DNA from 3 places in the Xenorhabdus bakwenae genome. Region 1 is predicted to be linked to each of the others. Evidence: predicted binding sites of a transcription regulator. Region 1 holds the regulator's gene; each other region holds the start of a gene.
What was found. The regulator CRP, encoded in region 1, controls carbon source genes, mostly activating them, when cyclic AMP is high. The targets are predictions, from matches to a motif close to ATGTGANNNNNNTCACAT.
Positions count from the first base shown of each region.

Region 2: the regulator CRP is predicted to act here: its motif matches at 1,089-1,106, upstream of focA (formate transporter FocA).
Region 3: the regulator CRP is predicted to act here: its motif matches at 1,892-1,909, upstream of PXH59_RS08475 (CidA/LrgA family protein).

Region 1 is NZ_CP119194.1:3,244,691-3,247,907, forward strand. Features, by position in the region: gene PXH59_RS16210 (aspartate aminotransferase family protein) at 1-741, shown strand, start outside; gene crp (cAMP-activated global transcriptional regulator CRP) at 803-1,435, opposite strand; gene PXH59_RS16220 (phosphoribulokinase) at 1,858-2,727, opposite strand; gene PXH59_RS16225 (YheU family protein) at 2,794-3,012, opposite strand; gene PXH59_RS16230 (LysE family translocator) at 3,193-3,217, shown strand, end outside.
Region 2 is NZ_CP119194.1:1,521,842-1,525,058, forward strand. Features, by position in the region: gene ycaO (30S ribosomal protein S12 methylthiotransferase accessory factor YcaO) at 1-759, shown strand, start outside; gene focA (formate transporter FocA) at 1,175-2,032, shown strand; gene pflB (formate C-acetyltransferase) at 2,087-3,217, shown strand, end outside.
Region 3 is NZ_CP119194.1:1,616,407-1,619,623, reverse strand. Features, by position in the region: gene cdd (cytidine deaminase) at 1-459, opposite strand, end outside; gene PXH59_RS08480 (CidB/LrgB family autolysis modulator) at 652-1,347, opposite strand; gene PXH59_RS08475 (CidA/LrgA family protein) at 1,341-1,838, opposite strand; gene metG (methionine--tRNA ligase) at 1,987-3,217, opposite strand, start outside.

The DNA.
Region 1 (3,217 bases):
TTCGGACCTAAACCTGCTGATATTGTTCACGTACCTTTTAACGATTTGGATGCCGTCAGGGCGGAAATCAATGATCACACTTGCGCTGTTGTTTTGGAGCCAATTCAAGGAGAAGGGGGAGTGACTCCTGCGACGATAGAGTTTCTGCATGGCGTGCGGGAATTGTGTGATAAACATCAGGTCTTGTTGGTCTTTGATGAAGTCCAGAGTGGAATAGGGCGCACGGGTAAATTATATGCTTACCAGCATTATGGCGTACAGCCGGATATCCTGACGACAGCAAAAGCGCTGGGGGGCGGTTTTCCCATCAGTGCAATGTTAACGACAGATACAATAGCGGCAGCAATGGAAACGGGTGCGCATGGAACGACTTATGGTGGAAATCCACTGGCTTGTAGTATCGGTTGTGTCGTACTGGATATCATCAATACGCCAGAAGTGATGATGGGCGTGGAAAAACGGCACGATAGGCTCATTCATGCTCTGGAAAAACTGAACCAAAAATATGGTATTTTCCATGAAGTTCGTGGAAAAGGCTTGCTTATTGGCGCCGTATTGAAAGCTGAATATCAGGGCAAGGCCAGAGAGATAGTGCAGCAAGCGGCGGAATCGGGATTGATGTTATTAAGTGCAGGAGACAGCATCTTGCGCTTTACCCCATCATTGATCATTCCTGAGGACGAAATTACAGACGGCATGATGCGGCTGGAAATGGCGGTATCCCGCTGGTTAAACAAATAAAAGTAAAAAAGCCAGTGCGAAGTAACGGGCTGCACTGGCTGAGTTTCTGGTTTATCGGGAATTAACGTGTCCCATAAACGACGATGGTTTTGCCATGTGCAGAGATCAGGTTTTGATCTTCCAGCATTTTCAGGATACGGCCAACCGTTTCACGGGAACAACCCACAATCTGCCCGATTTCCTGACGTGTGATTTTGATTTGCATACCATCAGGGTGAGTCATTGCATCAGGCTGTTTGGCCAGATTGAGCAATGTCTGGGCGATACGGCCTGTAACGTCCAGAAAGGCTAAGTTACCTACTTTTTCGGAAGTGGTTTGTAGGCGACTTGCCATCTGGGCAGATAAACGCATCAGAATATCAGGATTGACCTGAATTAACTGGCGAAATTTCTTATAGGAAATTTCAGCCACTTCACAGGCACTTTTGGCTCGCACCCATGCAGTACGTTCTTGCCCCTCTTCAAACAATCCAAGTTCACCAATGAAATCTCCCTGATTTAAATAAGAGAGAATCATCTCCTTACCTTCTTCATCTTTTATTAGAACAGCAACTGAACCTTTAACAATATAGTAAAGCGTTTCTGCTTTCTCGCCTTGATGAATAAGCGTGCTCTTGGATGGATATTTGTGAATATGGCAGTGTGACAAAAACCATTCAAGAGTTGGGTCTGTTTGTGGCTTGCCGAGAACCATTCGCTTTATCCTCTGTTGTTATTTCTGCCTTTATGATGTGAGAAACGGTAGTTCCTCTTCAGGCTGGCTTGATAAAATCAATAGGTTAACAATTAACCTGCTGAAAAACTGACAAGCGGGAATTTTATATGGATTATAAAGATGTCAAAATTTAGGTATATTGTCTTAACCATATACCTTGTCAGTCCCTACTTGTAACCTTGTTTGTAACACAGGAAAGCGTTTCTGTCTTCTCCTGTATCGCTTCAGCCTATTAAACTGACTGCCAGATTATCAGAAATCAGGCAGAAGAGTTGGTTTTATTGATTTTACATTTATAAAAGGGAAAAAATTATGTTACCAAAAATGGCCTATTTATTTTAATAAAACAGGTAACATTATTTTTTGTTACCTGCCTTATTAAAAATTAAATGGGGATTAAATTACGAGATTTTTTTGCCTTCCAGTAATTGTTTAACAAGCGGTGCCATAATTAATTCCATTGCCAGCCCCATTTTTCCACCCGGAACGACGATAGTATTTAGGCTGGAAATAAATGAACCCTGAAGCATAGCGAGTAAATAAGGAAAATCAATTTGAGTGAGACCACGGAAGCGGATCACGATAAAACTTTCGTCCAGCGAGGGGATCGCTTTGGCAGAGAAGGGGTTAGAGGTATCAACAGTAGGGACACGTTGGAAATTGATGTGGGTACGTGAAAACTGAGGAGTGATGTAGCGGATATAGTCATCCATTGAGCGGACAACGGAATCCATGACAGCTTCTCTGGAATGCCCACGCTCACCGGTATCACGGATGAGTTTTTGTATCCATTCTAAGTTGACGATAGGCACAACGCCAATCAACAGATCAACATGACTGGCGACATTGTGTTGTGGCGTGACAACACCACCGTGCAGTCCTTCATAAAATAGGACGTCCGTATTTGATGGCAGAGGTTCCCACGGTGTGAAAGTACCGGGTAATTGGTTATAGGGGACGGCCTCATCATAGGTATGGAGATATTTTCGGCAGCGGCCATTGCCCGTTTCTCCGTACTCAAGGAATGTCTTTTCCAGCATACCGAAATCGTTAGCTTTTGGCCCAAAGTAGCTGATATGTCTGCCTTGTTCTCTTGCTTTCCGTATCTCGGCATCCATTTCAGGACGAGTATAACGATGGAAACTATCCCCTTCTATCAGTGCGGCTGTTACGTCAAATTGTTGGAAAATCTTGCGAAAAGCGACACTGGTCGTGGTTGTTCCTGCGCCACTGGAACCAGTGATTGCGATAACGGGGTGTTTGGCAGACATGAACAGACTCCTTAATCAATAAAATTGGCGAATCAGTCAATTAGAATGAATAAAACAAACCGAGCTTTACGGGCGGAACATCGCTTTAGACAAGATATTAACGGTTCCATGTAGTTCAGACCATACCAGCAGAACTTCACCTCGCTCAAGTTGACGTTTGACATCTTGCACTTTTTGTTCGAGCGTTTTTTCCTGTTCGCCGTAATCAGTACCTTCCCGCAAGACAAAGTTTTCAATTAAGTTGTGGAGTGTATCGGCTTCCAATTGTTGCCACGGGATAATCATTGTGATTGCTCCTGAAAATACGGTAATTCATCATTGGGGAACTTAGCCAGTGCTAATGGAGTTGTAGGCCGGGATTCATAATGAATTGATTTCATGATTAGTTATCTTGTATGTGAAATAACATACTGTTATTTTCTTGAAAAGAAATGTCAACCACCTGGGTGGGAGGGGAATCTACCCATGACTTTAAGCCTGATATTCTCGC
Region 2 (3,217 bases), 1.7 Mb from region 1:
AAGCAAGATGCTGACTATGCGTTTGTTGACTGGAATTTCAGCGGAGCAACAGAAGAAGAGTTCGACACCCTGATGGAGATCTTCAATAAACTGGATGCTGAAGTTTATATTGCTGATTATGAACACCTTGACGTTTATGCCTGCCGCATTCTGGTGCCTGGTATGTCAGATATTTATCCGGTGGAAGATCTGCACATTGCCAATAACACTATGGGGAGCCATCTGCGCGACACCATTCTGGCATTGCCGGAGAGTCAATGGCAGCCAGAAGAATATCTGGCTCTCCTCGAACAGTTAGATGATGAAGGCTTGGATGACTTTACCCGTGTCCGTGAGTTATTGGGCATTGCAGTGGGTAAAGATAACGGTTGGAGCAACCTGCGTATCGGCGAATTGAAATCTATGCTGGCACTGGCTGGTAAAGATTTGGAGCAAGCTTTGATTTGGGTTGAGTGGACACAGGATTTCAATGCTTCTGTTTTCACCACTGAACGAGCTAACTATTATCGCTGCCTGCAAACGTTGTTACTGTTAACCCAAGAAGAAGATCGCCAACCAGATCAATATTATCAGGCATTTGTAAAAATGTACGGTCAGGGTACTGTTGATACTGCCTCTGCTGCCATTGCCGGAGAAAACAGCTTCTATGGTCTGTGGACTATTGATTTAGAATTAAAAGCATTGGCTGCCCATCAGGCATTATTAGATGCTTATGAGAAGTTGCAAAAAGCCAAACGTGAATTTTGGGCGAATAAATAACCCATCGCATGAGCGCTTATACGCGATAAACTTCAAGTTGCAATCCGCAAGACGACGCGAGGCCTTATATTTCCCCGCTGCACGGGGAAATATAACACGCATCTTGAAGTTGGATGGGTATATGACCATAAAAAGTAAAATACAATTTATTTTTAAATAACAAATAAATGACAATTTAACCTGTTATTTTACTTTTAATATCTAACAGGCCAAAACTGCTTATATAAAATATTTTTATAAATTTTAAAAAATATTTTCCTTTAAAAATCATATCATTAATCTTATATCACCACTTTTAGGCTGTCATATCTCATCAGACTTTCGGTCTAATATGATCCATATCAAATTCAGGTCAATCCCCGTTTGTTACTATCAACGCGTGCTATGATTAATTAAGGATAAAGAGAGTGTTAGGATGAAAACTGACAACCCTTTCAATTTATTTTCACCTGCTGTAATGGCACAAATCGCTGATGATATTGGTGTATATAAAGTCAATAAACATCCCGCAGTGACTTATTTATCGGCAATCATGGCAGGTGCATTTATTTCCATCGCTTTTGTTTTTTATATTACAGCAACAACAGGAACCTCTTCCATTCCCTATGGGGTAGCTAAATTAACGGGTGGGATCTGTTTTTCCCTTGGTTTGATGTTAGTGGTGATATGTGGCGTCGATCTCTTCACTTCCACTGTGTTGACGATCATTTCAAAAGCAACAGGACGTATTACCTGGTCTCAAATGTTCAAAAACTGGATTAACGTCTACATCGGTAATTTAATTGGCGCCCTGTTTTTCGTCGCTTTGGTCTGGTATTCCGGCCAATATACTGTCGCCAATGGTACTTGGGGGCTAAATGTATTACAAACAGCAGATCATAAAATGCATCACTCCTTTATTGAGGCTGTATGTCTGGGTATTTTAGCTAATCTGATGGTATGTCTTGCTGTCTGGATGAGCTATGCCGGACGCAGTCTGATCGATAAGTTATTCGCGTTGATCCTGCCAATCGGTATGTTTGTCGCCAGCGGTTTTGAGCACAGTATCGCTAACATGTTTTTAATTCCGTTCGGGATCATTATCAAAAACTTCGCCCCCGATGAATTTTGGCTGAAAACAGGGACAAGTCCTGAACGATTTCCACAACTTAATGTTTCAAGCTTTATTACCGATAACCTGATCCCTGTCACGATAGGTAACATTATTGGTGGGGCGGTATTGGTTGGGTTGACCTATTGGTTGATTTATTTACGTGGCGGCAAAAATCATTAATTCGCCTCCAAGTCAGATTTCTTAAAAATTCCACTGTTAAAAGGTAGAAGTATCATGTCCGAGTTAAACGAAAAATTCTCAGTAGCATGGCAAGGCTTTAACGAGGGTAGCTGGCAGAATGAAGTCAACGTCCGTGATTTCATTCAGAAAAACTATACCCCGTATGAAGGTAATGAATCATTCCTTGCGGGTGCCACAGAAGCGACAAAAGCTTTGTGGGAAAAAGTCATGGAAGGTATCAAAATCGAAAACCTCACCCATGCGCCGCTAGACTTTGATACTGACATTGCGTCTACAATTACCTCTCATGATGCGGGCTATATTGAAAAAGATCTGGAGCAAATCGTTGGTCTGCAAACCGAAGCGCCCCTGAAACGTGCCATTATTCCATTTGGTGGCATTAAAATGGTTGAAAGTTCTTGTAAAGCCTACAACCGTGAACTGGACCCAACACTGAAACAAATTTTCACTGAGTATCGTAAGACTCATAATCAGGGGGTATTTGATGTCTACACCCCTGATATCCTGAAATGCCGTAAATCTGGTGTATTGACTGGCTTGCCTGATGCCTATGGCCGTGGGCGCATCATCGGTGATTACCGTCGCGTTGCGTTGTATGGTATCGACTTTCTGCGTGATGAGAAATTTGCCCAATTCACTTCCCTACAGGAAAAACTGGAAAATGGCGAGGATTTGGAAGCAACCATTCGTCTGCGCGAAGAACTGGTTGAACAACATCGCGCACTTGGCCAAATCAAAGAGATGGCAGCGAAATATGGCTATGATATTGCCAATCCCGCTACCAATGCCCAACAAGCCGTGCAATGGACTTATTTCGCCTATCTGGCAGCCGTTAAATCCCAAAACGGGGCTGCAATGTCCTTTGGTCGTGTTTCCACCTTCCTGGATATCTACATCGAACGTGATATTCAGGCAGGTAAGTTGACTGAACAACAAGCCCAAGAACTGATCGACCATTTGGTCATGAAACTGCGTATGGTGCGTTTCCTGCGTACTCCAGAATATGATGAACTGTTCTCTGGTGACCCAATTTGGGCAACCGAATCACTGGCAGGTATGGGTTTGGATGGACGTACTCTGGTCACCAAAAACAGTTTCCGTTTCCTGCATACGCTATATACCATGGGACCATCCCCAGAGCCTAACATGACCATCCTGTGGTCT
Region 3 (3,217 bases), 1.6 Mb from region 1:
TGGCCGGCTGGGGAGGCAAACTTCCAATTGTGTTCCACTATTCAGTTCATTCATAAATTGTCGACAATGGCCACAAGGTGAATAGTTGACGGTGATGGCAACCAACTTTTTCTCACCACGCAACCAGGCGTGCGTGATGGCGGATTGTTCTGCATGGATAGTTTGCTGTAATGGAACCCCAGCGAATTCCATATTGGCACCGAAATAGAGATTGCCACTTTCTCCCCGGACAATTGCGCCAACATAAAAATGGGAAATAGGCGCACGGGAATAGGCTGCGGCAAGTGGTAATAAGGCTAATGCCAGCGCCTGATCGTCTGATCCGCAGAGCTGTTTAATTGACGCCGCTTGCTCTGCGGTCAGCATGGCGGGAAAATCGTCATTGCCAATATAAGGTAAGAGGGCTTTTTGCAGTTCAGGTGTGATTTTTGCCCAGATAGCGTGAAAACGAACTTGCATAGAATGATCTCCAAATTAATTGAAGGTCATTCTAGGACGTCTGTTCAGGTTTGCAATGTGATAAATAGCATATAATTAATGAAATTCGTGTAAACAAGATATCATTTTATTAACCTATATCAAATTTTTGCTATTTTGTTGGATTTGTTTACTTTCTTGCTACGATTTTGTAACCCGTAACCCAAAAAATGATTAGCCAAACAGATGCAGCAATACGGGAAATAGAAAAGGGGCAATCAGTGAGGTAATAATGCCGCAGGTCATTAAGGCCAGTGAGCTGTATGCCCCTTCAATATAATCCATTTCTGCACAGCGAGCCGTTCCCACCGCATGAGATGCTGTACCCATTGCCAACCCTCGTGCCGACGGGGTTTTTATTTTCAGGGCGTTAAATAGATTGTGACCAAAGATAGCCCCCAAAATCCCTACCATAATGACACAAGCTGCACTAATGGCGGGAATACCGCCAATGGAATCGGCTACAGCCATAGCGATTGGGGTCGTCACGGATTTGGGGAGCACAGAGGCCGCAATTTGCGGTGTAGCCCCTGCCCATAATGCGATGGCAGTCCCCGTAACCATGGCGACAATGCTGCCGACAAAACAGATACTAATAATAGATTTCCACTGGGCACGGATTTGATGTAGCTGTTCATACAGCGGAAAAGCCAGTGCAACAACGGCAGGTTGCAGCACATCGTTCAGTATCCGGCTGCCGGCAAAATAGTGTTTGTAAGGAGTATGCGTCAGCAACAGCAGAGGAATGATAACGGCCATTGAGATCAGTAACGGATTAAATATCGGCAGTTTGAGTCGTACTGACAGTTTTTTAGCGCCGTAAAATACAATCAGAGTTAATGGTAGTGACCACCAGATATGGCTTAACATTTTTCTTTCTCTTCCGGTTCTTGTGATAACGGTTGTGATGGATTTGTGGGGGTTGAGATGGGTTCTTGCTGCTTAGTACCAGTCTGGCTAGTCTCCATTTGCCGAGCACTGATAATGACACGTTCACGATGAATATAGTGGGAACTATAAGCAACAACGACCATAACAATCACTGTGCTAACGATACAAGAAAGGAGAATAGGGAGCATTTGTTGGCTAAGTTGTGGGTAATAATCCATGATCCCCACCCCGATGGGCAAAAAGAGCAGTGTCATGTGTTTCATCAACAGGCTACAGCCTGGTTTTACCCAATGTGAGGGAATAATTTGGGATGCGAGTAAGCCAAACAAGAGAAGTAAGCCAATAATACTGCCGGGGAGAGAGAAAGGAAGTTGTGCCGAAATGATATTCCCCACGATCAGGCACAAATAAAGCAACGCGAATGCGCGCAGGTATTGCCAACCTGTTATCAGCACATTTTGGAAAGACATAATCAATAATTCCTCAATATAACGAGGTTTTTATCATACGACTAACATTATAAATGTGCCATACATCACATTAAAAAGCGGGTCTTTTTTGGAACCCGCTTTGTTATCTAATTGATAATTAATGATATTTATTAAAAATATGCCACTATCATTTAACCTGCATACCGGGTTGGGCACCGCTGTCTGGGCTTAACAGGAAAATGTCTTTTCCACCAGGACCTGCTGCCATCACCATACCTTCTGAAATACCGAAGCGCATCTTGCGTGGAGCAAGGTTGGCAACCATCACTGTCAGACGGTTTTCCAGCGCCTTGGGATCAGGATAGGCTGAACGAATACCAGAGAAGACTTGGCGAGTTTCACCACCGAGATCAAGTGTGAGTTTCAGTAACTTATCTGAACCTTCGACAAAATCAGCCTGTTTGATCAGGGCGATCCGCAGGTCAACCTTGGCAAAGTCATCAAATGCAATGGTGTCCTGAATGGGATCATCTGCCAGCGGGCCTGTTACAGTTTGTTGTGGCTCGATGCTCTCTTTTGAATCAGCAACTATGGCTTCAATTTTCGCCATTTCGATGCGGTTGAACAGCGCCTTGAATGGTGAAACATCATGGTTCAACAAAGGTTGCTGGATGCCATCCCAAGTCAGTTCAGTATTCAGGAAGGCTTCTGCCCGTGTGGCCAAAGCCGGGAGTACAGGTTTCAGGTAAGTCATCAGCACGCGGAACAGGTTAATTCCCATTGAACAGATTGCTTGCAGATCAGCATCACGGCCTTCTTGTTTCGCCACAATCCACGGGGCTTGTTCATCAACATAGCGGTTAGCCAGATCGGCCAGTGCCATCATTTCACGGATCGCCTTGCCGAATTCACGATTGGTAAAATCGTCTGCAATGCCCTGTGCAGCATCGACGAATTTCTGGTATAGCGCAGGATCAGCGAGTTGCTCCGCCAGTTTGCCGCCAAAGCGCTTGTTGATAAAGCCCGCATTGCGTGAAGCAAGGTTAACCACTTTGTTAACGACATCGCTGTTTACACGCTGAACAAAATCTTCCAGATTCAGATCAATATCGTCAATGCGGGAAGAGAGTTTTGCCGCGTAATAATAGCGCAGGCAGTCTGCATCCAGGTGTTTCAGATAAGTACTGGCCTTGATGAAGGTGCCACGGGACTTGGACATCTTAGTGCCGTTAACCGTGATATAACCGTGGACAAACAGGTTGGTTGGCTTACGGTAGTTACAGCCTTCCAACATGGCTGGCCAGAACAGACTGTGGAAATAAACGATGTCTTTGCCAATAAAATGGTAGAGATCGGTTTTGGAATCTTTTGCCCAGAACTCATCGAAATTCAGGTCATCACGTTTATCACACAGATTC